Regions from separate parts of the Paenibacillus sp. OT2-17 genome, predicted to be linked through region 1. Evidence: riboswitches for the same ligand, from Rfam matches in the RefSeq annotation. Region 1 holds a riboswitch; the other holds the start of a gene.
The links. Region 1 has a riboswitch for glycine ahead of GRP75_RS09400 (alanine/glycine:cation symporter family protein). Riboswitches for the same ligand answer to the same signal wherever they lie in the genome.

Region 1 (11,063 bases):
AAATGTGTCAAAAATCTCGAATAGCTAAAAGAAGACTCATCCAGCACAATTCCGTAATGATACGTAATAATGTTCAATATATGTTGGACAATCTCAGTCATTTTCAGTGTAGATTTCATTTCGTTACCGTCGATCCGTGCATTCACCATATGCAATGCAATAAATCCTGCTTCATCTTCGCCCAATTTTACTCCGAGCGTATTTTCAATTTTTTGAAGAGCATCCAGTCCAACTGCAAATTCTTTTTTGTAGAAGCGTTTAATTTCATACAGCATCGCGTTTTGGAGTGCCAGTCCTTTTTCTAGCCGTTGTATGGCAAAATGAATATGGTCGGTCAACGTTAAATAAATATTATCGCTTAACTCCGTATCCAGCACTTCCGTTGCATGGGTTACGATTTCATTCACGACCTCCAGATGAGACACTGGAATATCGTTCAGCAGTTCAGTTAGTTTAGCCGTGAACTCGTTTTCATTTAACATGAAAATCTTATCTATTTTATCATCATCGACTTGATCGCCAGCCACCTTTTTGAAGGAAATACCTCTTCCCATCACGATGACCTCTTTGCCTTTATCGTTTTTAGTCAATAGGACGTTGTTATTGAGCACCTTCTCAATAATCATTGAAGTTCCCCCTCCCATCCTTTACCAATAAAAAATGCCTAAGCACAATTCAACACTATTGTTAGCAATAGCACTCAATTGAACTCAGGCATTGCCCGCATCACCGGTCACAATCCTTCGATATAGTGCTATTGTAGCACAAAAAAAAGCGATTTCAACATATTTTATTCTGATTCGACAAAAAATATTTCATATCAAGGCCCTTTTGCCTAATTTGCAAGTAAATCGTTACCTTACGTGGTCGTACGTTCAATGAGGCAGTACTCTAGCGAATGAAGCTCCATTTGGCGTCCAATCAGCTGAGGGGAAAGCATGAAAAAAGCATTTTGTGCTTGAGCCATGATGGGATTTTGAATCGTTGTAATCCCCATCGTATGCGCCAGCTCCGTGTTATCGAATCCGACAATCGCCAGATCTTCCGGTACGTTCAGCCGTTGTCTGCGTGCTTCGCAGAGAATGCCCACTGCTACATAATCGTTAGCACATAAAATAGCCTCTGGGAATTCTTCCCGACGCTGTAACAAATCCCGTACGACCTGTTCGCCATCACGGATATTATAAATAGAAGAGTGATTCCAGTGTTGCAACACTGGCAGATTGTTCTCACTCATGATCTGTTCGTAGGCTCGTTGTCTGCTATGGGTATTGATGCTGCTCGGACGACCAAAAGCGTTGGCTATACGAGTATAGCCTTTTTGTATCAAATGTTTTAGCGCTAACATATATCCTTCATACTGATCCATAGCGACGGAGCGAATATCGGTATGCTCCATTCGTTGCCACGAAACGATCGGGCCATATTTGCAATAGGTACTCAAAAAATCAGTGTCATTCACGCAGGAAATGATGACCAGCGCATCGACTCTTTTTCTTTTTAAATCCTCAAAGGCTTGAAGCTCTTTCTTTTTGTCTTCTCCCGAAGTATAAATAATGGTTTGGAATTCATACTGGCCGGCTACTTCCACAAAGCTGTCCAGAAAAGCCAGAACAATTTCATTAATAGTTGAAGTAATGATACCGATCTGAAGCGTCTGACCCTTGGATAGAGAAATGGCATTCCGATTAGGAACATAATCCAATTCCTGCATGATTTTTAAAATCTTAGTTCTTGTTTCGTGACTGACATGGGGTGACTGATTTAATACTCTGGATACCGTAGCTTTGGAAAAGCCCGCCAGTTTTGCAATTTGATCAAGATTCGACATGGTGCTTCTCCTCACATAAGAAAAAAATACTTGACATGAAACGCGTTACAACGATTAGGATGCTTATGAAGGCATTACGTCTATTTTAAAGCAACTGTCAATGCTTTTCAAAGGAGAACGGTTACTGTCCGGCGGCAAAGTTGTCGAAGTGCTACTCCCTGCACCAAAGGGGTATTATTTACTAGACCAAAGTAAAAATCTTAAATACGGAAAGAGGTTTTTATACTATGACTAAGACATTAAAAGGATTTCCCGAAAATTTCCTGTGGGGTGGTGCAACTGCAGCTAACCAATTGGAAGGCGCTTTTGACGTAGATGGAAAAGGATTGTCCAGTGCGGACATGGTTGCCTATGTACCCAAAGCAGAACGCAAGAACGATCATGCTATGGAGATTTCGTCCGAGCGACTTGAAGACATTTTGGCAGGCAAAGTCAATGCCCGTTTCCCAAAACGTGAAGGTGTGGACTTTTACCACCACTACAAAGAAGATATTGCATTGTTCGCTGAAATGGGCTTTAAAGTATTTCGTATGTCCATCCACTGGTCGCGGATTTTCCCGAATGGCTATGATGCCGAGCCGAATGAAGCAGGATTGCAATTCTACGACAATGTATTTGATGAGCTGCGCAAATATAATATTGAGCCCTTGGTAACATTGTCGCATTATGAAACACCGCTAGGTCTGACTCAGAAGTATAATGGCTGGCTGGGTCGTGAAGTCATACAACACTACGTAAATTATGCCGAAACGGTGTTTACACGCTATAAGGATAAAGTAAAATACTGGCTGACCTTTAATGAAATCAATGTAATGACCATGAGTCCGTTCACCGGTGGCGGTGTGGTTATTGACCGTGTAGAAAACAAACAACAAGCGATATATCAAGCATTGCATCATCAATTTGTAGCTAGTGCACTGGCGACCAAACGGGGACATGAGATCATCCCAGGCGCTCAGATCGGCTGTATGCTGGCTCGTATGGAAAGCTATCCACATACGTGTAATCCAGCGGATATACTGAAAGCCCAGCATGAAAATCAGATGAACCTGTTCTTTACGGATGTGCATGCCCGTGGGGAATATTCCAACTACATGAATCGTTATTTTGAAGAAAATAATGTTGTTATACACACAGAACCAGGCGATGCCGAAATTTTAAAAAATAACACGGTCGATTATATCTCATTCAGCTACTACATGACCTTGACCGTTTCTGCAGGTCCAGAAGGTGAGAAAGCAGCAGGAAACCTGATTGGCGGGGTGAAAAATCCATATTTACAGTCCTCTGACTGGGGATGGCAAATTGATCCGATCGGTCTGCGTGTTACGCTGAACACGTTATATGACCGCTACCAAAAGCCGCTGTTTATCGTGGAAAATGGCCTAGGTGCTTATGATAAGGTGGAAGAAGACGGATCTGTGCATGACACATATCGTATTGATTACTTGCGTCAGCATATTGTTCAAATGAAGGAAGCAATTGCCGACGGTGTTGATCTGATTGGTTACACCAGCTGGGGTCCTATCGACCTTGTGAGCATGTCTACTTCCGAAATGTCCAAGCGCTACGGATTTATTTACGTCGATCTGGATGATGATGGTAACGGAACGCTCAAACGCTCCAAAAAGGACTCATTTAACTGGTATAAAAATGTGATAGCAACCAATGGTGAAGAATTGTAATTTCATATCATCTCGGGCGGGTATAGCAGAGGACATCCTAAGGATGCAATCTGCTGTACCCGCTTTTTTGATAGACACAATAATAATATTTCAGAGGGCTTCACAAACTTTTCACTTGTAATAAGCTGAAAGTTTTCTGTATAATGAATAAAAATTTCATATGTCTGGTTGATGTTTGCGGGAGATGGAACGAAGGTTCCGACCGAAGGGGCAAAACTCTCAGGTGCTTAGGCTGATTACAGCAACAAGCGGGGACCGTAAACGGACAGAACTCTGGAGAGACCCTTAATTGGGCGCCGAAGGTGCACCGCAGAGAACATCTGCTTAAACTCTCAGGCAAAAGGACAGAGACGCGAATAACCTGTGACAGGGAATGCCCTAGGCTTTTTTATATTAGAGGCAGAAACCTGCGCAAGATGGTTGTATTTTTTCGTGCCTTTAACCTCTCCAGGAGTCGAATCAGCGGATTTGACTCTTTTTTGTTTTCTAATATGCTGGAGGAGCGGGTTGAAATGAATTTGGTACATGTGTTAGAAGCGATTAGTAGCTGGATATGGGGGGCGCCTCTCATCATTCTTGTCATGGGAACGGGGTTATGGCTGACCATACGTTTGAAGATGCTGCAGGTATTCCGCCTGCCCCTAGCGATCAAGCTGATCGGTAAAGCCCCGAATGAAGGCAGCGGGGATGTAAGTAGTTTTGCGGCTTTGAGTACAGCGTTGGCGGCTACAGTTGGCACAGGAAGTATTGTCGGCGTAGCAACAGCCATTAAGCTGGGCGGGCCGGGTGCCTTGTTCTGGATGGTCGTTGCAGCCTTTTTTGGGATGGCGACGAAATATGCGGAAGGTGTACTTGCGGTAAAATACCGGGTGAAGGATCGGAATGGGCAATTTTCCGGCGGCCCGATGTATTATATTGAGAAAGGTCTGGGACGCCGTTTTAAACCGCTGGCGATGCTGTTTGCTTTTTCGGGCATGCTGGTAGCGTTGTTCGGGATTGGAACGTTTCCGCAGGTCAAAGCGATTGTATCTTCGACCGAAAACAGTTTTGGCGTTCCGCCCATTGTAACGGCACTGATTATTGCTATCCTTACAGGACTTGTTACTATTGGAGGACTCAAAAGCATTGCCAAGGTATCGACGAAGGTCGTTCCTTTTAAAACAGGCTTGTACGTACTGATCTGTCTCATCGTACTGATTCGGTTTGCTGACCAACTTCCTGCCGCAATTGCGCTGGTGCTCCATTCGGCATTTTCAACTACATCTGCAACGGGCGGATTTGCCGGAGCTACGATTATGCTGGCGATGCGAAGTGGGGTAGCCAGAGGTATTTTTGCCAATGAGGCCGGATTGGGAAGCGCACCGATTGCAGCTGCAGCTGCCAAAACCAAATGGCCTGCGGAGCAAGGGCTAATTTCCATGACAGGCGTGTTTATTGATACGATGGTTATTTGTGTGATGACCGGGTTGACGCTACTGGTTAGTGGTGTGTGGAGCGGGCCTACCGATGCGGGCCTGATGACTCAGCAAGCATTTTCCAGCGCATTCCCGCTGGGGGCAGAACTGCTCACAATCATTCTGATTATGTTTGCGTTCACCACCATGCTCGGCTGGAACTATTACGGGGAACGCTGTGTTGAATATTTGCTTGGGGTCAAGTGGATTAAGCCATACCGCTATCTGTTCATCCTACTGGTTGCCGGGGGCGCGTTCATTAAACTGGATGCGATTTGGCTGCTGGCAGATATCTTTAACGCAATGATGGCTTTCCCGAACCTGATTGCCCTGCTCGGCTTATCAGGAATTGTAGTCGCAGAAACCCGAACCTATATGGATTCTCTGAATTCTAGTAAGAAAAAGGGCATTCTTGCAGGTGCCAGTGTAGGGGCAGCTATCCAAGTAGAAGAAAAAGGACAAACGGTTAATTCATAAATTCCAAAAGGGAGTGCCCTCAGTCATCACAGGCTTGAGGACACTCCCTTTTGAATGTTATAACGATGCGTGCAAAATAGCTGAAATATCTTCTTGATTCAGCTTTTTATAATTACCGAAGCCTCCGTATTCCATTTCACGGGCTGCAATGTTTGCGACTTTTTCCAATTGCTCATCATTAATATTGTAATCGGCCAGGGTGGAAGGGGCACCGAGACTTGTCCAGAATGCACTCAGGCGATCAATCCCCTCCAAAGCAATTTCCTTATCCGTTTTACCAGTGGTATCTAAATCAAACATGCTGAGCATCAGCCGCTTCATGCGTGCAGCATCCTGATCCACCGTATGTCTCATCCAGTTGGGGAAGAGGATCGCCAGACCGCCAGCATGAGGAATATCATATACAGCGGATAATGCATGTTCAATCGTATGCGAAGCCCAGTCCCCGAAGTAGCCCATTTGCAGTGTTCCGTTAAGGGCAATCGTTCCGGCATATAAAATCGTTTCACGATGCTCGTAGTTGTGCAAATCCTCCAGCAGCTTAGGTGCAGTTTCGATCACGGTTTGCAGCACGGAAAAGCACATACGATCTTGCAACGGTGTATTTTTAACATTGTGAAAATATTGTTCAAACACATGGCTCATCATATCCACCATGCCATATACCGTCTGATCACGTGGCACAGAGAAGGTGTTTTTTGGGTCCAGAATCGAGAATTTCGGATGCGTTACCGCGCTGCCCCATACGTATTTTTCGTTCGTTTCCCAGTTGGTGATAACAGAATCAGGATTCATTTCTGAACCGGTGGCGGCGAGTGTGAGGATGGTGCCGAATGGCAGAGCCTGGGTTGGCATGTGCTTTTTGTTGATAATATCCCACACGTCGCCGTCATATTCAGCCCCTGCTGCGATGGCTTTGGTGCAATCAATAACGCTTCCACCGCCTACAGCAAGTAAGAAGTCGATTTTTTCATTTCGGCAAATGTCGATACCCTTCTTAACGGTGGACAAGCGCGGATTCGGTTCTACGCCGGACAATTCATGAATGTTGAGATGTAGCGGCTCTAACGCGTTTAATACCTGGTCATACAGACCATTTCGTTTGACACTTCCGCCTCCATATACCAGCAAAATGTTTTTGCCGTAATTCAGCAGCTCCTGCTGGAGTTCTTCAATTTGATTGTCTCCAAAAATTAATTTGGTGGGGTTATAATATGTGAATTTGTTCATCTGGTAAGCTTCCCTCAGTTCATAGTTCATAGTTCATAGTTCATGTTCAAATCGTAAATCGCTTAACCTGATTGCCTGTTGGATACCTAACTTCATCATGTAAGCTATTTGAAATGACGATTAACTATTATACATGAAATGAATAAGGGAATTCAAGTAAATCTAATCTTTGACTGCTCCGGCGGCAAGATCGGAAATAAACTGGCGGCTAATGAAAAGAAATAAAATAATAAGTGGCAGTACAGCCAGCAGGGTGCCCGCAATGACCATCGCATAATCCATATTGTAAATCCCGTTCAATTGTGACAGTGCAATCTGGAGCGTGAATTTACGTTCATCCGTTAAGACGATTAGCGGCCATAAATAATCATTCCAGGCTCCTATAAAGGTAAATGCGCCGAGAAAAGCGAACGCAGGACGTAGAATAGGCAGTGCTACATTCAAGTACAGTCGAAAAAAGCTGCATCCGTCCATCCGGCCCGCATCCAGCAGTTCCTTTGGAATGGATTCTTCCGCATATTGACGAATCCAGAAAATGCCGAAGGCATTTACCATCCCCGGGATGATAAGCGCTTTGAACGTACCTACCCATCCAAAGGAGGCCATCATGACAAAGGAGGGGACAAGCGAAAGTTGTGAAGGGACCATCATCGTAGCTAGCAGAACGATAAATAGCACTTTTTTGCCCGGAAAATCAAACTTGGCGAATGCAAAACCTGCCAGTGAATCGAAAAACAGAACCAATAGGGTAACAGAACCGGCTACAAAAAGGGTATTAAAAAAGGCTCCGGCAAAATTAATCTGTTGTAATACTCTCGTTATGTTATCCAAGAAGTGGCTGCCAAACCACAATTGTGGTGGAAAACGATAGATGTCTGAGGTTGTACGGGTTGCCATGACGATCAGCCAGTAAAATGGAAACATCGACAGAATGATTCCCACCAACAATCCGGCATATAAAACAAAGGATTTTGCGCGTGTCTGCATCATGTTGTGAAGCTCCTTCCCATCGTTATTTTTTACCTTGAACGAGTTTCCAGTTTATGATGGAGAATAGAGCAATGATGAGGAACATGCCCCATCCGACGGCTGCACCATATCCAAAATAGTTGTTAATGAACGACTCGCGATACAGGTATAAAACGATGGTCATGCCACTTGCCCCGGAACCGCCGTCATTACCGACAAGGACCTGTGGCTCGGTGAAGAGCTGCATACCGCCGATGGTGGACGTAATCACCGTAAACAGAATGACTGGGCGTAGCATGGGGATAGTGATGCGGAAAAAAGCTTGCGCTCCGGTTGCCCCGTCTATTTTGGCGGCCTCATACAGCACATGCGGAATACTCTGGAGTCCGGCCAAATAGATGATTGCGTTATAGCCCATCCATCTCCATACGACCATAGAAGAAATGGCAATTTGGATACCCCATGGCACATTCAACCATTGAACCATGGGTAGTCCCAAGAGTTGCAGAAGGTAGTTGAGAAATCCAAAATTGTTGGCAAATAAGGCACCAAATATGATGGCAACAGCCACAATAGACGTCACATTGGGCAGGAAGAATCCAACTCGCCATAAGGTGCGCATTTTCACAAAAGGGGCATAAAGCAGAAAGGCAATAATCAGTGCGAAGAATAGCATTGGAATCGTGGCGTACACCCAAATCACAAACGTATTGCCTACAGCCTGCCAAAATTCATTGTCTGTCACAAGGTAGCGAAAATTGCCCAAGCCGTTGTAGGTCATGTCTCCGATCCCGTCCCATTTGTGAAACGCTAGATATAATGAAAAACCAATCGGAAACAGTCCAAAGATGCCAAACAGTAGATAAAACGGCGAGATCGCAGCATAAACGGCACGGTGCTTCCAGATTTCTCTCAGCATAATGTCCACACGCCTTTTTTGAATTTTGTTTTTTTTACCGCTGTAATTCCCGTTCGATTCGATCCATCGTTTCCGTCCATAATGCATCAGGATTAGCATCCTGCTTGGCGACATTAGCAAGGCGACGGGTCACAATGCCGTGGATGACAGGATAGCGCTCGCCGAAATAGCTGCTTTTCACATGACGTGCGGAGGTGGCAAAGATGAGTCCGGTGGCCTGACCACCAAAGAAAGGCTCGGGTGTCCCCATGATAGGATCGTTATAGACGCCGGGAGTGGACGGGAACAGTCCGATTTTGTGGTAGGCTTCCAGCTGGTGTTCCGGGTTTTGCAGCCAGGTCAGGACTTCAAAGGCTTCTTTGGGATGTTTGCTGGATTTGAGGATAGAAATGAAAGAACCACCCAGGTTGCCGTCTCCTCCAGGAGCACGGGCGACTCTCCATTTGCCCGCTGTATCCGGCGCGGCCTCTGTGAGAACTTGCTTCATCCAGATAGCCCCTACAAAAGAGGCAATTTTGCCGTTATTGACCGAAGCGTTCCATTCGGGAGTCCAGCCATCCGCATTGGCGAGCAGATGCTTCTTGTGGAAATCGACAGCGGTTTTCCAGCCCAGACGGATGTCAGGAGATTGATTGCCGATGTAGCTGCCATCCGACTTGAAGTAAAGGTTTGTGTGCTGAGCGAGCACTTGATTGTAAACGTTTACAATATTATCAGCCAAAAATGAACGGCTTCCGAATTTCTGCTCAAGTTGTTCTCCGGCTGCCATGTAATCATCCCATGTGCGGATGGAGGCACTAACCTTTTCAGGATCACTAGGCAAGCCTGCTTGTTCAAACAGATCACTTCGGTAGAAGAGGGCGGTAGGCCCAGTATCCATGGGAAATGCAATCATTTTACCATCAGGAGTGATCCCTTGATTCCATTTCCATTCCAAATATTGATCCTTCAAGCGGTCTGCTCCGAGTTCCCTTAAGTCATAAAAACGATCCGCACTGGGGAACAGCTCCACCATCCAATCGTTCAGAGCTACGATGTCTGGTTCACCGGAACGAGCTGCGAGCGTTGTCTTCAGTTTGGCTTTGAAGTCACCGCCTATTTTTTGAGTTTTTAATTCAATGTTGGGAAATTGTTTTTCCGCTTGGGCGAGTAGTTCATCGTCAATGGAACGGTTCCAGTACCATAATGTAAGCGTTATCTTTTTTCCATTTGACAAATTAGTTTCAGATGATTGACTTTCAGAGGACGAGGGTTCACTACAAGCACTGAACATCGTGAGAAAAGCAAGACATAATACCAGCCATTGTACTGTCTTCACATCATTTCCCTCCTTGCTGTCTGAGATAATCTGCCTGCTAAACAAGTTGTAAATGGTTTAGCTCCATCATATGAAGCTGTTACCCATTTATGTGCATTGACTTAACCAAAAACAAAAAAATTGAAACAAAGCATGTATAGAAATTAAATACTCTAAAGATATTGATCCTACTAATTCGAAGGATGATAAAACAATAAGGCAGATATTATGTCAAAAGGAATCTAAATCGTCAATGCTGAGCAATATCCTGGAAAAATTCAATGATGAATTCGAAGAACGATTTCTCTATATCAGTGTGCAGTTCCCCAGCAGGATAGGACAGATAGATTGTTCGCATACATCGAGGCTCCCTGATTTGAAGCAGCTTGATGTCTTCGGTTACGACGTTCCTCCACAGGATAGAAGGAATAAAGGAGATGCCAAGCCCTGTTTGAATCAACCCTCTTACCGTAGCCGGATCATCACTTTCAAAGACGATGTTCGGTTCAAAAGGGATATGAGTAAAAAAGCGGTCCGTTGTTTTCCTAAGCGAATTACCAGGTGTAAGGCTGATAAACTTCTCATGCTCTAGATCTTTCAGGAATACGGTGTTCTGAGCGCTCAGAGGGTGAGAATTTGGTACGCCAAGCAAAATTTCCTCCTCCAGCAGGATCGCATGCTCGTTGCCTGCCAACTCTTCGGACGTAATCGCAAAATCGTACGCCAGTCCTTTCTTCACCATCGCAGGGTGCTGGGTCAGGTTGAATCTAATTTGAGGGTAGAGATCGCGAAACTTACCGACAAGGTTGGGCAATAGCATAGAGCCGACAGCGACGTATAACGTGATGACCTCTACCTTTTCGTTCTTCATTTCTTTGACTTCGGATACGCCTTGCTCTAGCGCTGATAGCGACTGGTTCACTCTTTTCAGGAACTTCTTGCCATATTCATTCAGCACGATATGTTTTCCTTCGCGGTCAAATAGCTGCACACCCAATTCCGTCTCCAGGTTTCTAATCATTTTACTTAAGGCAGGCTGTGAGATAAACAATTCGTTCGCGGCACGTGTGACATGTTCATACTTCGAGGTCACTTGAAAATACTTAAGCTGCAAATAATCCATTATGGAGTAGCTCCTTTATAACCATTAGGTTATCGATTATATGTGAATATATATATTTTACAGGTATTTGCTCACTTA
Region 2 (11,063 bases), on a different contig from region 1:
TATTTCCAGCGGCTCCTTTCGAGTAGACGGCATGGTCGTCGCTCCTTGCAGCATGAAGACCCTTGCCTCTATTCGTATAGGTATGGCGGACAACCTGCTTACCCGATCAGCGGATGTGATACTGAAGGAGCGAAAGAAGCTGCTGCTCATGACCAGGGAAACACCATTAAGCAGTATCCATCTGGAAAATATGCTGGAGCTGTCACGTATGGGCGTGATGATCCTGCCGCCGATGCCTGCCTTTTATAATCATCCTGCAAGTATCGAGGAATTAGTGGATCATATTGTTTTTCGTGCATTGGATCAGTTCGGTATTGTCACAACCGCAGCCAAACGCTGGGATGGAATGAAGCAGAATGACTCCAGACTGCACCAGAATTGAGAAATCGAAAGATGAAGGAGAATGAATGATGCCCTATAAAGACTTTCGCGATTTTCTACACACCTTGGAAAAGGAGGGACAATTACTCACGATCAGCGATGAGGTAAAGCCGGAGCCGGACCTCGCAGCAGCTAACAGAGCATTAAACAATCTTGGAGATAAGACGCCTGCTCTCTTTTTCAACAACATCTATGGATATACGGATGCTCGTATTGCAATGAATGTGATGGGCTCCTGGCCCAATCATGCCCTCATGATGGGAATGCCAAAAAACACGCCGCTCAAGGAGCAGTTTTTTGAATTTGCCAGACGCTATGAACAATTCCCGGTGCCCGTGAAGCGGGAAGAAACCGCTCCTTTTCATGAAGTCGAGATTACAGAGGATATTAATTTGTTTGATATTTTGCCGTTGTTTCGTTTGAATCAGGGGGACGGAGGGTTTTATCTGGATAAAGCAATTCTAGTTTCACGCGATCTGGATGACCCTGACACCTACGGTAAGCAAAATGTCGGTTTGTACCGGATGCAGGTAAAAGGCAAGAACCGTTTGGGCATCCAGCCTGTACCACAGCATGATATTGCGATCCATATCCGTCAGGCTGAGGAGCGCGGCGAAAATCTGAAGGTCGCTATTGCCCTCGGATGTGAGCCTGTGATTACAACGGCTGCTTCTACGCCGCTGCTGTACGATCAATCCGAATATGAGATGGCGGGCGCCATTCAGGGTGAGCCTTACCGTGTGGTCAAAGCGAAGGATGCAGATTTGGATCTGCCTTGGGGAGCTGAGGTCATTTTGGAAGGCGAAGTGTTAGCAGGTGAACGTGAGTATGAAGGTCCATTCGGTGAATTCACAGGTCACTATTCCGGCGGTCGCGCGATGCCAGTCATTCAGATTAATCGTGTATATCACCGCAAACAGCCTATCTTTGAGCATCTGTACATCGGGATGCCTTGGACGGAAACGGATTATATGATCGGTGTGAATACAAGTGTACCGTTGTTTCAGCAGCTTAAGGATGCTTTTCCTAATGAAATCGTAGCCGTTAATGCCATGTATACGCATGGGCTGGTCGCTATTATTTCCACGAAAACCCGGTATGGCGGCTTTGCAAAGGCTGTGGGAATGCGTGCGTTAACGACTCCGCATGGATTAGGGTATTGCAAGCTGGTCATTGTGGTGGATGAGGATGTCGATCCGTTCAATCTGCCGCAGGTCATGTGGGCTTTATCCACCAAGCTTCATCCAAAGCATGATACTGTCATAGTCCCAGGCTTGTCTATTTTACCGCTTGACCCCGGTTCTGACCCGGCAGGTATGACGCACAAAATGATATTGGATGCGACGACACCTGTAGCACCGGATATTAGAGGACATTACTCGCAGTCGCTCGATTCCCCGTTGGGTGTAGCAGAATGGGAGAAAAAGTTGAGCCAAATGCTTCGCTAAATATTTTAAAAACAAAAAAAGATTAAAGGAGTGCTGACAGATGCATATTTGTCCCCGTTGTGAATCTAATCGTTCGGAGGTTGTTACCCGCTCGCCAGTTAAAGGCGCCTGGGAGGTTTTGTTGTGCCCTGTATGCCTGTTCACATGGCGGACCTCAGAACCGGATAGCATTACTGATCCAGCAAAGTATAAATCGGCGTTCAAGGTAAACCCCAAAGATATTCCGAATGCTGCTCATGTTCCTCCTATTCCAGAGCGGATATAGGGTCGTTCGTAAGCAGCCGTAAATTATGGTACTTTGAAGTTATAGGCCAAATGTAAAGGGGATTATACTTCATGCAGACACCAAGGATCGGTAAGGAACTGTTCACGCTACTGGACGGTAAGGTATTGGAGGACAAGCAGCATGAAGCAATGATGCTGCTGACGGTCACGGAAGATCAGTGGCCGCACATAGCGATGATTAGTGTGGGCGAAGTTGTAGCGCTGGACGAGGGGAATTTGCGTCTGGCACTATGGCCAGGCACGACCACGACGCGCAACATGATTCGTACCAGGAAGGCGACGCTTGCGGTGTTTACCGGGGGGAAGGCGCATTATGTGCGGTTGTCGCTGGAACATCTGCCTGCTTTGCCCGAAGCCAAGCATGTACGTGAGCGATTTGCGGCTCATGTTTTTGCAGCCAGAGAAGATTCGGCCCAATATGCGGATATCTTGACAGGTGTCACGGTCCGTCTCAAGGAACCGGAATCGGTGATTCATCGCTGGAAGGAAACGGTGGCCGAGCTGTTAATGTAAAGCCATCTGATTATGACAAATAATCTATGTATTTACCAAGTTTACCGTTAAAATAAATGCGGGGAATAAGCGCTTACAAGGGATCGCGCTGAGCTTGTTAGAACAGGAAATTAGAGCGCGAGGGGAAGGTTGTTTCTTTTGAAGTAAAAATAGGAGGGATGAATATGTCTCGTTTTGACAAGGTAGATCAGCTATTGAAACATTTCGTAGCAAATGGGCCAGCAGGTTGCGGTTGTGCCATTGCCCAGAATGGTCAAGTGTTGTATGAAGGATATCATGGATATGCTGATCTGGAAGCCCGAAAGCCAATCACTGAGGATACAGTGTATCGCTTGTTTTCCATGACAAAAGTTGTTGTCTGTGCGGCTGCACTTATGCTGTACGAACGCGGGGAATTTTTGTTGAATGAGCCTTTGTATGAATATTTTCCCGAATATCGTAATGCGCATGTATTCAAAACCGCTCCTAACGGATACACCTATGTGGATAAGGCGGAGAATCCCATTTTAATTAAGCATATATTCAATATGAGTGTGGGTCTTCCTTACGCTTCCGAGTCTTCAGAGACAGGACGGGCAATGCAAAAGGTCCTTAGAACGTTAAAGGAAAAGCAGGGGAAAAATGATCTGCGCACAGAAATTAAAGCGCTTTCTGATATTCCACTTTCATTTGAGCCGGGAACACGCTGGTTATATGGATATGGACATGACCTGGTTGCAGGTCTTATTGAAGTGATTTCAGGTAAATCATTAGGGCAATTCCTAAAGGATGAAATATTTGATCCGCTTGGAATGAACAATACAGGTTACCGATATCGTGGAGATATTGAATCGCGAATGGCCTCCTTTTACCAACGAACAGACGCCGGAGAGCTAGAAAAAATAGAGGGTTTCTTGGATGAATATCATCAGCCCGATGCTATATATGAAAGTGGGGGCGCAGGTCTGTATTCGACAGTTAAGGAGTACCTTACATTTTCACAAATGCTGTCGAATGGAGGTATGGTAGATGGTGTGAGGCTATTAGGGAGAAAAACTATTGATTTAATGCGCACCAATCATCTGAATACAGATCAATTATTGGATTTTACTAATTCTTATCATACAGGTTATGGTTACGGACTGGGCGTGCGCACGTTAATTGATAAAGCGGCTGGGCATGCAAATAGTTCTATTGGAGAATTTGGCTGGACGGGAGTAGCAGGCACTTGGGTTTCTATAGATCCAAGCGAACAATTCTCCGTCGTTTATATGCACCAACTGGCTCCTAATATGGAAGAATACCATCATTTGAGAGTTCGCGCAGCAGCTTATAGCTGTTTGTAAATGCGAGGTTGTGGGTCTGTTGGGTAAACTCTTCACTATGGCTCTGAAGCTACACAAATTGTAATGTCTAATCTTTATCAGAAATGATCTAGTTAATAAGGACCAAATTTCCTTCGAAGCCTAAACTATTCTTTTCCATATGACGACATAAAACGTAGGTGTAAGGATTTTGCGAAATCCTTAATTTAAGTTTTGGAATGGGAGGGAATTAGATTTTGAAGAATAGATGGTCCGGTTTTCTGGCGTTGGTCATCCTGATTTCAAGTTTTACATCATATGCAGGGTTTGCATCTGCTGCGGATGCGGTGCTTTCCAAGATTGTCCTTTCCTCTAACGAGGTAACTTTGCAGCAGGGGGATACGGCTGCGTTGACGGCTACTGCTGTTTTTAGCGATGGGACAACCTCGAATGTAACCGTAAGCACGGATTGGAAAAGTGATAATACAACTATTGCTACTGTGTATAATGGTACAGTTTCGGCCAAGGCTGAAGGGGAAGCCACCGTGGTTGCGACCTATAAAGAGAAGGTACAATCGGTTCAGGTACATGTAACGAAAAAGGTTAAGGCGCTGACATCCAGTGTACAAAGCCTGAACTTGCGTTCAAGCGGTACAGGACAGGTTGATTTGACAGCGACATACAGTGATAATACAACAGCTCAGGTTTCGGGTGATGCTACTTGGACCTCCGATAATCAAAAGGTAGCCACAGTAGTTAACGGATTGGTTACCGCTCAGGGAGCAGGTACAGCCAATATTAAGGCCGTATATGGTCAACAGACCGTAACCATTGCTGTGCAGGTGGAGCAGGTTAAACGTCTCGATGTCAGTTCATCAGAGGTTTCTCTTTTGCTGAAGGATACGGAGAAGGTTAAACTTACGGCGACATTCCCGGATGGATCGGTACAGGACGTGACAGAGTCTGCTGAATGGAGCTCCAGCAATGCAGCCGTGGCGGATGTACTGAAAGGCACCATTACCGGCTACAGCGCGGGAAAGGCGACAATTACAGGTAAATATGGCACGATGTCCGCTACGATTTCGGTAGATGTCGATCAAACGAATAAGCTGAAAGCCAGCGAATCCAATATTTTTCTCCGTCTGGATGAATCTAAAAAAATACAAGTTACTGCCGTTTACCCGGATGGGACGGTAACGGATATCACAGATAAAGCTACTTGGACATCAAGCGATGAAAAAATTGCGACTGTGAATAAGGGAACGATTATGGCCATTGGAGCGGGTTCGGCTACGGTGACCGCTAAGTATGGAGATAAGACTGTTTCGATCAAGACAGATGTCGAAACCTCCAGATATTTGGATTTGAGTGAGGACAAGCTGAGCCTGAATGCCAAGGAATCCAAAAAGCTCAAGCTGACCGCAACGTATGTAACAGGTACGGAAGAAGATATCACAAGTAAGGCAGAGTGGAAGTCCAGCAATGAAGATATCGCTTTTGTCAGTGCGGGAGAAGTCACGGGTTATAAAACAGGTGAGGCTACGATCACCGCTTCTTATGGTGGCAAAACAGTTACAGCTACGGTATCCGTAAATGTACCCGGTGATCTGTCTCTGTCCTCCAAAACGGCAACGATTGATATTGATGAGGACTATACTGCAACTTTGACGGCTACTTATGCGGATGGGCGTAAGGAAGATGTAACACAGGATGCAGAATGGGCTTCAAGCGCGGAAGATATTGCTTCTGTGTCCAAAGGAACGATTACGGGTAAATCCGCTGGTAAAGCGGTTATTACAGCGACCTATAATGGCAAAAAACTGACGATTAACGTACAAGTAGGCCTTGTAGACCGTCTGGAAACAGACTCGCGTGTAATTGCGCTTGGTGCTCAGGAAACGAAGCAGCTGAAAGTAACAGGAGTTAAGAGTGGCGGTACAAAAACAGATGTAACCAAGGACGCCACCTGGACAACGAGCAATGTAAAAGTGGTTGAAGTTAGCGAAGGTTTGATCAAAGCGAATGGTAGCGGTAAGGCAACGGTGACTGCTTCATATGGCAAGCAAAACATTACGTTTACGGTAGAAGTGGACGTAGCGCAAAAGATTGAAGCGGATGCAATCGCGTTGTCACTTAAATCCGGAGATCAAAAAACCATCGCGATTGTGGTTAAATCGAGTGATGGTAAAGAAAAGGACGTTACGGCCCAAGCTGAATGGAAAACGTCTAATTATAAGGTAGCCACTGTTAAAAAGGGTCAGGTTACTGCGGTTAGCTACGGTAAAGCTAACATTCAGGCGAAGTTTGGCGGGAAGGTAATCAGCGTACCCGTGGATGTTGATACGCTTAAATATCTGCAAACAGACGAAGTTGCTTTGAATTTGAAGGCAGGACAGCTGGCCAAGGTTACGGCTACAGCCACGTATAAGGATGAGTCGGAGAAGGATGTTTCCAAACCGGCTGTCTGGTCCTCGTCCAGAATTGTTGTTGCGACCGTCAAAGACGGTAACATTAAGGCACAGGGCAAGGGCAAAGCAGTAATTACTGTGAAATATGCAGGTAAAATGACGAAGATACAGGTAACCGTTCAGTAAAAAAGAGAGCAAGCATACGTCCAAGGACGACATGCTTGCTCTTTTATTTTAAGGAGGCACCGCTTATAAATTATGACTTATCCTTCTTGGTCGGTGTGTTGCGTGTAAGTGATTCGGTCAAACGCTTGCCAGTCGGCGTCTGGGCCAAGCCGCCTTTGGCGGTCTCGCGGTGCTTCGACGGCATCGCACTGCCGACTTCAAGCATCACGTCAATGACTTCGTCAGACGGAATAGCGCTGCGCACACCCGCCAAAGCCATGTCCGCTGCGGCAAGCGCAGTCACGGCTCCCAGCCCGTTGCGCACGATGCACGGAATCTCCACGAGTCCGGCGACGGGGTCGCAAATCAGGCCGAGCGTGTTCTTAAGAGCGAGGCCCACGGCGTGGACAGCCTGTTCAGGCGTACCACCACGCAGCTCGACCATAGCGCCAGCAGCCATCCCGATAGCTGAACCAATCTCAGCCTGACAGCCTCCCTCCGCGCCAGAAATGAAGGAGTTGTTGGCGATCACGTAGCCAATGGCTCCAGCGGCGAACAGGCCGTTCACCATATGCTCATCATCCCAGCCGAACCGCTCCTGCGCACTGATGAACACACCAGGGATAACCCCACATGAGCCTGCGGTAGGCGTGGCGACAATACGACCCATGGATGCATTTACCTCCGACACAGAGAGGGCATAAGCCATGGCGAGCGCGGAGGCATCGCCGGAGCAGGTTTCCCCTGACCGCAGATACTCGGCTAGGCGCTTGCCGTCACCGCCCGTCAATCCACTGCGGGATACGGTGTCTTGTGTCTGACCGCGATGAACGGCTTCCTTCATGACTTCATAATAATCAGACATTTGGCGAAAGATTTCTTCCTCCGTTGTATTCGTCTCTTGTACCTGCTCTTGAATCATCAAGCGGCCAATTGTGGTGGATTCTTCAGCGCATAAAGCGCTGATTTCATGCAGATGGCTAAACCGCATCGGATTCAGCTCCTTTTTTCAAATTAATCATCTTAATTTCATACATATGAGGTAAAGAACGCAGTTCCGCAATCAGTTCAGCTGGAGCAGAACTGTCCGTTTCAATGGCGGTGAGTGCTTCACCATCCCGGCCTTTGCGATCTACGTGCATATAGGCAATGTTAATGTGGGCCGCGCCCAGCGCTGAAGTTATCGCGCCCAATGTACCGGGCTTATCCGAGTGGAGAAGCACCAGCGTAGGCAGCTCCCCAGTCAGATTGACCCGGAATTCGTTGAGCTGCTGGACATGGATGCTGCCGCCGCCGATGGAGGAGCCCAGCAGTGTGCGCTGATCCTCGCCCTTCCACAGCTCGAAACGGACGGTGTTCGGATGAGGCGCGGGGAGTCCGCTGACGGCGAATTCCACGGCCATCCCGGCTTGCTCTGCCCATTGCTCGGCATCCGGAATCCGGTGATCGTCCGTATCGTAATTAAGCAGCCCTGCGATGAGCGCCAGGTCTGTACCGTGTCCTTTATACGTGTCGGCAAAGGAGCCGTACAGCGTCATGCGGGCACGGTCAGGCTGCGTCCCGAGCCAGTGCCGGGCAACGCGTGCGAGCCGCACCGCGCCTGCGGTGTGTGAACTGGAAGGTCCGGTCATGGCCGGACCGATAATAGAAAATACATCTTTGAAACGCATGGTGTGGCCCCCTGTATGTTCTAATACCATACTATATGGTATTTCCGCGTCTTTGCGCGGTTATGACGGTTCCTAATGCTGACGCACAATGTGAGCACAAAAAAGGACAGGATAAGGAAGTTTCCCTTATCTCTGTCCTCGTTACCTGAGAGTTTCGTGCGGTGTTCTTACCGCCTTACCCCTTGGGTGGCTTGCGCTCTCTCCAGAGTTGCGTCAGATGACGATACATGGACCTGAGAGATTATCCGCCAGCCGGGTGCTGACGCCTTGCTCCTTCGGTGCCGCCAGAGTGTAGGCTCCCTGGACAGACTCTCCCGTCATCTTCATTCGCGTATACCGTTCTACATGTCTTTCTTAGCGTAATGTATGCCGTGCTCGGTGTCAATCACAGGTTTAATTTTTACATAAACAGGTGCGTTTCCAATAAAAAAGATTAAAATTTACATAATTATGGATGAAACCAGGAAGGAATTAGAAGATTGGCGGCTAATCTGATAAAGGACAAGTATATTTATGGAAATCATAGGAGGGATATTGACGTATGGTAAAAGGCTTGCGATTCACAGGTTCACGCTTAAAAGGGATGTTGCATCTAGCAGCGATCGTATCACTGCTGATCGGGATCTTCGTTCCATTCGGTCAGGTCAAGGCAGAGGGAGCATTGACAGTAGCCGAAGCACTTCAAGGCCAAAGCAGTGGAGGTACGGTGACGGTGGAAGGCTACATCGTCGGACATGCTACCGGATCGAAAACGGCTAACTTTTCTTCTCCGTTCGCGAATGATTTTAACGTACTGATTGCCGATCAGGCAAATGAACGTAATACGTCTAATCTATTGGATGTACAGCTGACTTCAGCGTACAGAGGGCAATTTGGGCTGTCAGGCCATCCTGAGCTGATCGGCAGCAAAATTCGTGTGACGGGTACACTCGGCGCCTACAATAATTTTGGTGGAGTGAAAAGTCCAAGCGATGTTGAACTGGTGAGCGGAAGCGATCCGGGGGAACCAGGTGAACCTGGCAACCCGGGTCAACCCGGTACTACATTGCCGGATGGAAAAGGCAAAAAGGTGCTGTTCGATAATACGCATGCACAGACCGCTGGCGCAGCAGATTGGGTCATTGAAGGCGCCTTCTCCGACTTTGCCAATGGACTGCGTAATGTAGGCTTTACGGTAGACCAATTGAATCGTCCCATTCCTTTCACTTATGGAGAGCAGGCTATAACATATGACAAGCTGCGCCAATATGATGTGTTCATTATTGGTGAAGCGAATGTTGCCTTTAAGGCATCCGAGCAGGCTGCCCTGCTGCAATACGTGAATAACGGGGGAAGCGTTTTCTTCATCTCCGATCATTATAATGCGGACCGTAACAAAAACCGTTGGGATTCCTCCGAGGTTATGAATGGCTACCGTCGTGGAGCCTATACTAATCCGGCCAAGGGCATGACTGCAGAAGAAGCTGCATCACCGGCGATGCAAGGATTAACAAGCTCCGATTGGTTGGCGGCCAACTTTGGCGTTCGTTTCCGTTACAATGCGCTGGGTGATGTGAATGCTACCGACATTGTAGCCGCAGATCAATCTTTCGGCATTACCAAGGGTGTGCGCTCGATTGCAATGCATGCAGGATCTACGCTGGCTATTATTGATCCTACCAAGGCTAAAGGCATTGCTTATATCCCTTCAGGCACGAAAAAATGGGGTAATGCGGTAGACCAGGGAGTTTATAACGGCGGGGGCCGTGCGGAAGGACCTTATGCCGCTATCTCCAAGGTAGGTCAAGGCAAGGCAGCGTTCATCGGTGATTCTTCCCCTGTAGAAGATGCTACACCGAAATATGTGCGTGAGGAAAACGGACAGTCGAAGAAGACATATGATGGTTTTAAAGAAGTGGATGATTCCACCTTCCTGGTGCAAACGGTTCAATGGCTTGCATGGAAGCAGGACTACACGAAATTGTCTGATGTGGCAGGTTTGACTCTGGATCAGCCAACGAAGCTTCTACCATTTGAGGAGCCTGCGGCTTCCACAGAACCGCAGCCTGAGCCTTGGTCTGCTCCAGCAGCAGGCTACAAATGGTACGATCCTAGAACGTTCAAGTCTGGCTCCTATGGAGCGGCTTCATAATTATCGCCAGAAGCTCAATGTGAGCTGGTATTAGTTAGTCGTTTGATCCCTGCAGAGGGATCAGGCGACTTTTTTTGTGATGAAAATTAACCTGTGGTTGGTTATTTCATTACATTTTGTTCCAGAAAGGCCGCGCTACTGCTGGATCATTGATTTTTTAAATGATGTTGATAGCATAATCTTAATTGATATATCCATATACTGGTGATAGGATGTATTCAAATTATTCCGACAAAAACGGTATGTAATGTTCATGAGAGGTTTTAAACATCAAACATGGTGAGAATAAGCGGGACAAGACCATGGAGAATGGAGGAAGCGCGCATTGAATACCGAACCCGTGTTGGAAATTAAAGGATTATCCGTCTCTTTTCGCATCAAGGATCAATATCACCCCGCAGTCGACCATCTGGATCTGACGGTCAACCCCAATGAAGTGCTGGCTGTAGTCGGAGAATCTGGCTGTGGCAAAAGCGCGCTGGCGCTTTCTATCCCGCAACTGCATGACATGGAACGCACACGTGTAGAGGGAGAGGTCCTTTTTAAAGGCACGGACCTGAACCGTCTTTCTTCAGGGCAAATGAATAAAATCCGCGGAGCGGGCATTGGCATGATTTTTCAGGACCCGCTGACAGCACTCAACCCGTTGATGAGCATTGGCAAGCAGATTGAGGAAAATCTTGATTATCATACGTCACTATCTACGAAGCAAAAAAGGGAACGTGTGCTGGAGCTGCTGGAAAGTGTAGATATACCGAATCCTGTGCGTGTGTATGATC

Region 2: another riboswitch for glycine. It lies ahead of sdaAB (L-serine ammonia-lyase, iron-sulfur-dependent subunit beta); the one in region 1 lies ahead of GRP75_RS09400 (alanine/glycine:cation symporter family protein).

Annotation. Positions count from the first base shown of each region.
Region 1 is NZ_WUDQ01000042.1:6,053-17,115, forward strand. Features, by position in the region: gene licT (BglG family transcription antiterminator LicT) at 1-626, opposite strand, end outside; gene GRP75_RS09390 (LacI family DNA-binding transcriptional regulator) at 860-1,831, opposite strand; gene GRP75_RS09395 (glycoside hydrolase family 1 protein) at 2,059-3,516, shown strand; glycine riboswitch at 3,685-3,761, shown strand; glycine riboswitch at 3,780-3,874, shown strand; gene GRP75_RS09400 (alanine/glycine:cation symporter family protein) at 4,029-5,447, shown strand; gene GRP75_RS09405 (iron-containing alcohol dehydrogenase) at 5,505-6,677, opposite strand; gene GRP75_RS09410 (carbohydrate ABC transporter permease) at 6,840-7,667, opposite strand; gene GRP75_RS09415 (carbohydrate ABC transporter permease) at 7,690-8,565, opposite strand; gene GRP75_RS09420 (extracellular solute-binding protein) at 8,600-9,883, opposite strand; gene GRP75_RS09425 (LysR family transcriptional regulator) at 10,113-10,985, opposite strand.
Region 2 is NZ_WUDQ01000007.1:8,388-19,450, forward strand. Features, by position in the region: gene GRP75_RS03745 (flavin prenyltransferase UbiX) at 1-382, shown strand, start outside; gene GRP75_RS03750 (non-oxidative hydroxyarylic acid decarboxylases subunit C) at 411-1,829, shown strand; gene GRP75_RS03755 (non-oxidative hydroxyarylic acid decarboxylases subunit D) at 1,870-2,094, shown strand; gene GRP75_RS03760 (hypothetical protein) at 2,166-2,627, shown strand; gene GRP75_RS03765 (serine hydrolase domain-containing protein) at 2,792-3,952, shown strand; gene GRP75_RS03770 (Ig-like domain-containing protein) at 4,168-6,504, shown strand; gene sdaAA (L-serine ammonia-lyase, iron-sulfur-dependent, subunit alpha) at 6,575-7,474, opposite strand; gene sdaAB (L-serine ammonia-lyase, iron-sulfur-dependent subunit beta) at 7,464-8,153, opposite strand; glycine riboswitch at 8,365-8,480, opposite strand; gene GRP75_RS03785 (DUF6359 domain-containing protein) at 8,695-10,284, shown strand; gene GRP75_RS03790 (ABC transporter ATP-binding protein) at 10,610-11,063, shown strand, end outside.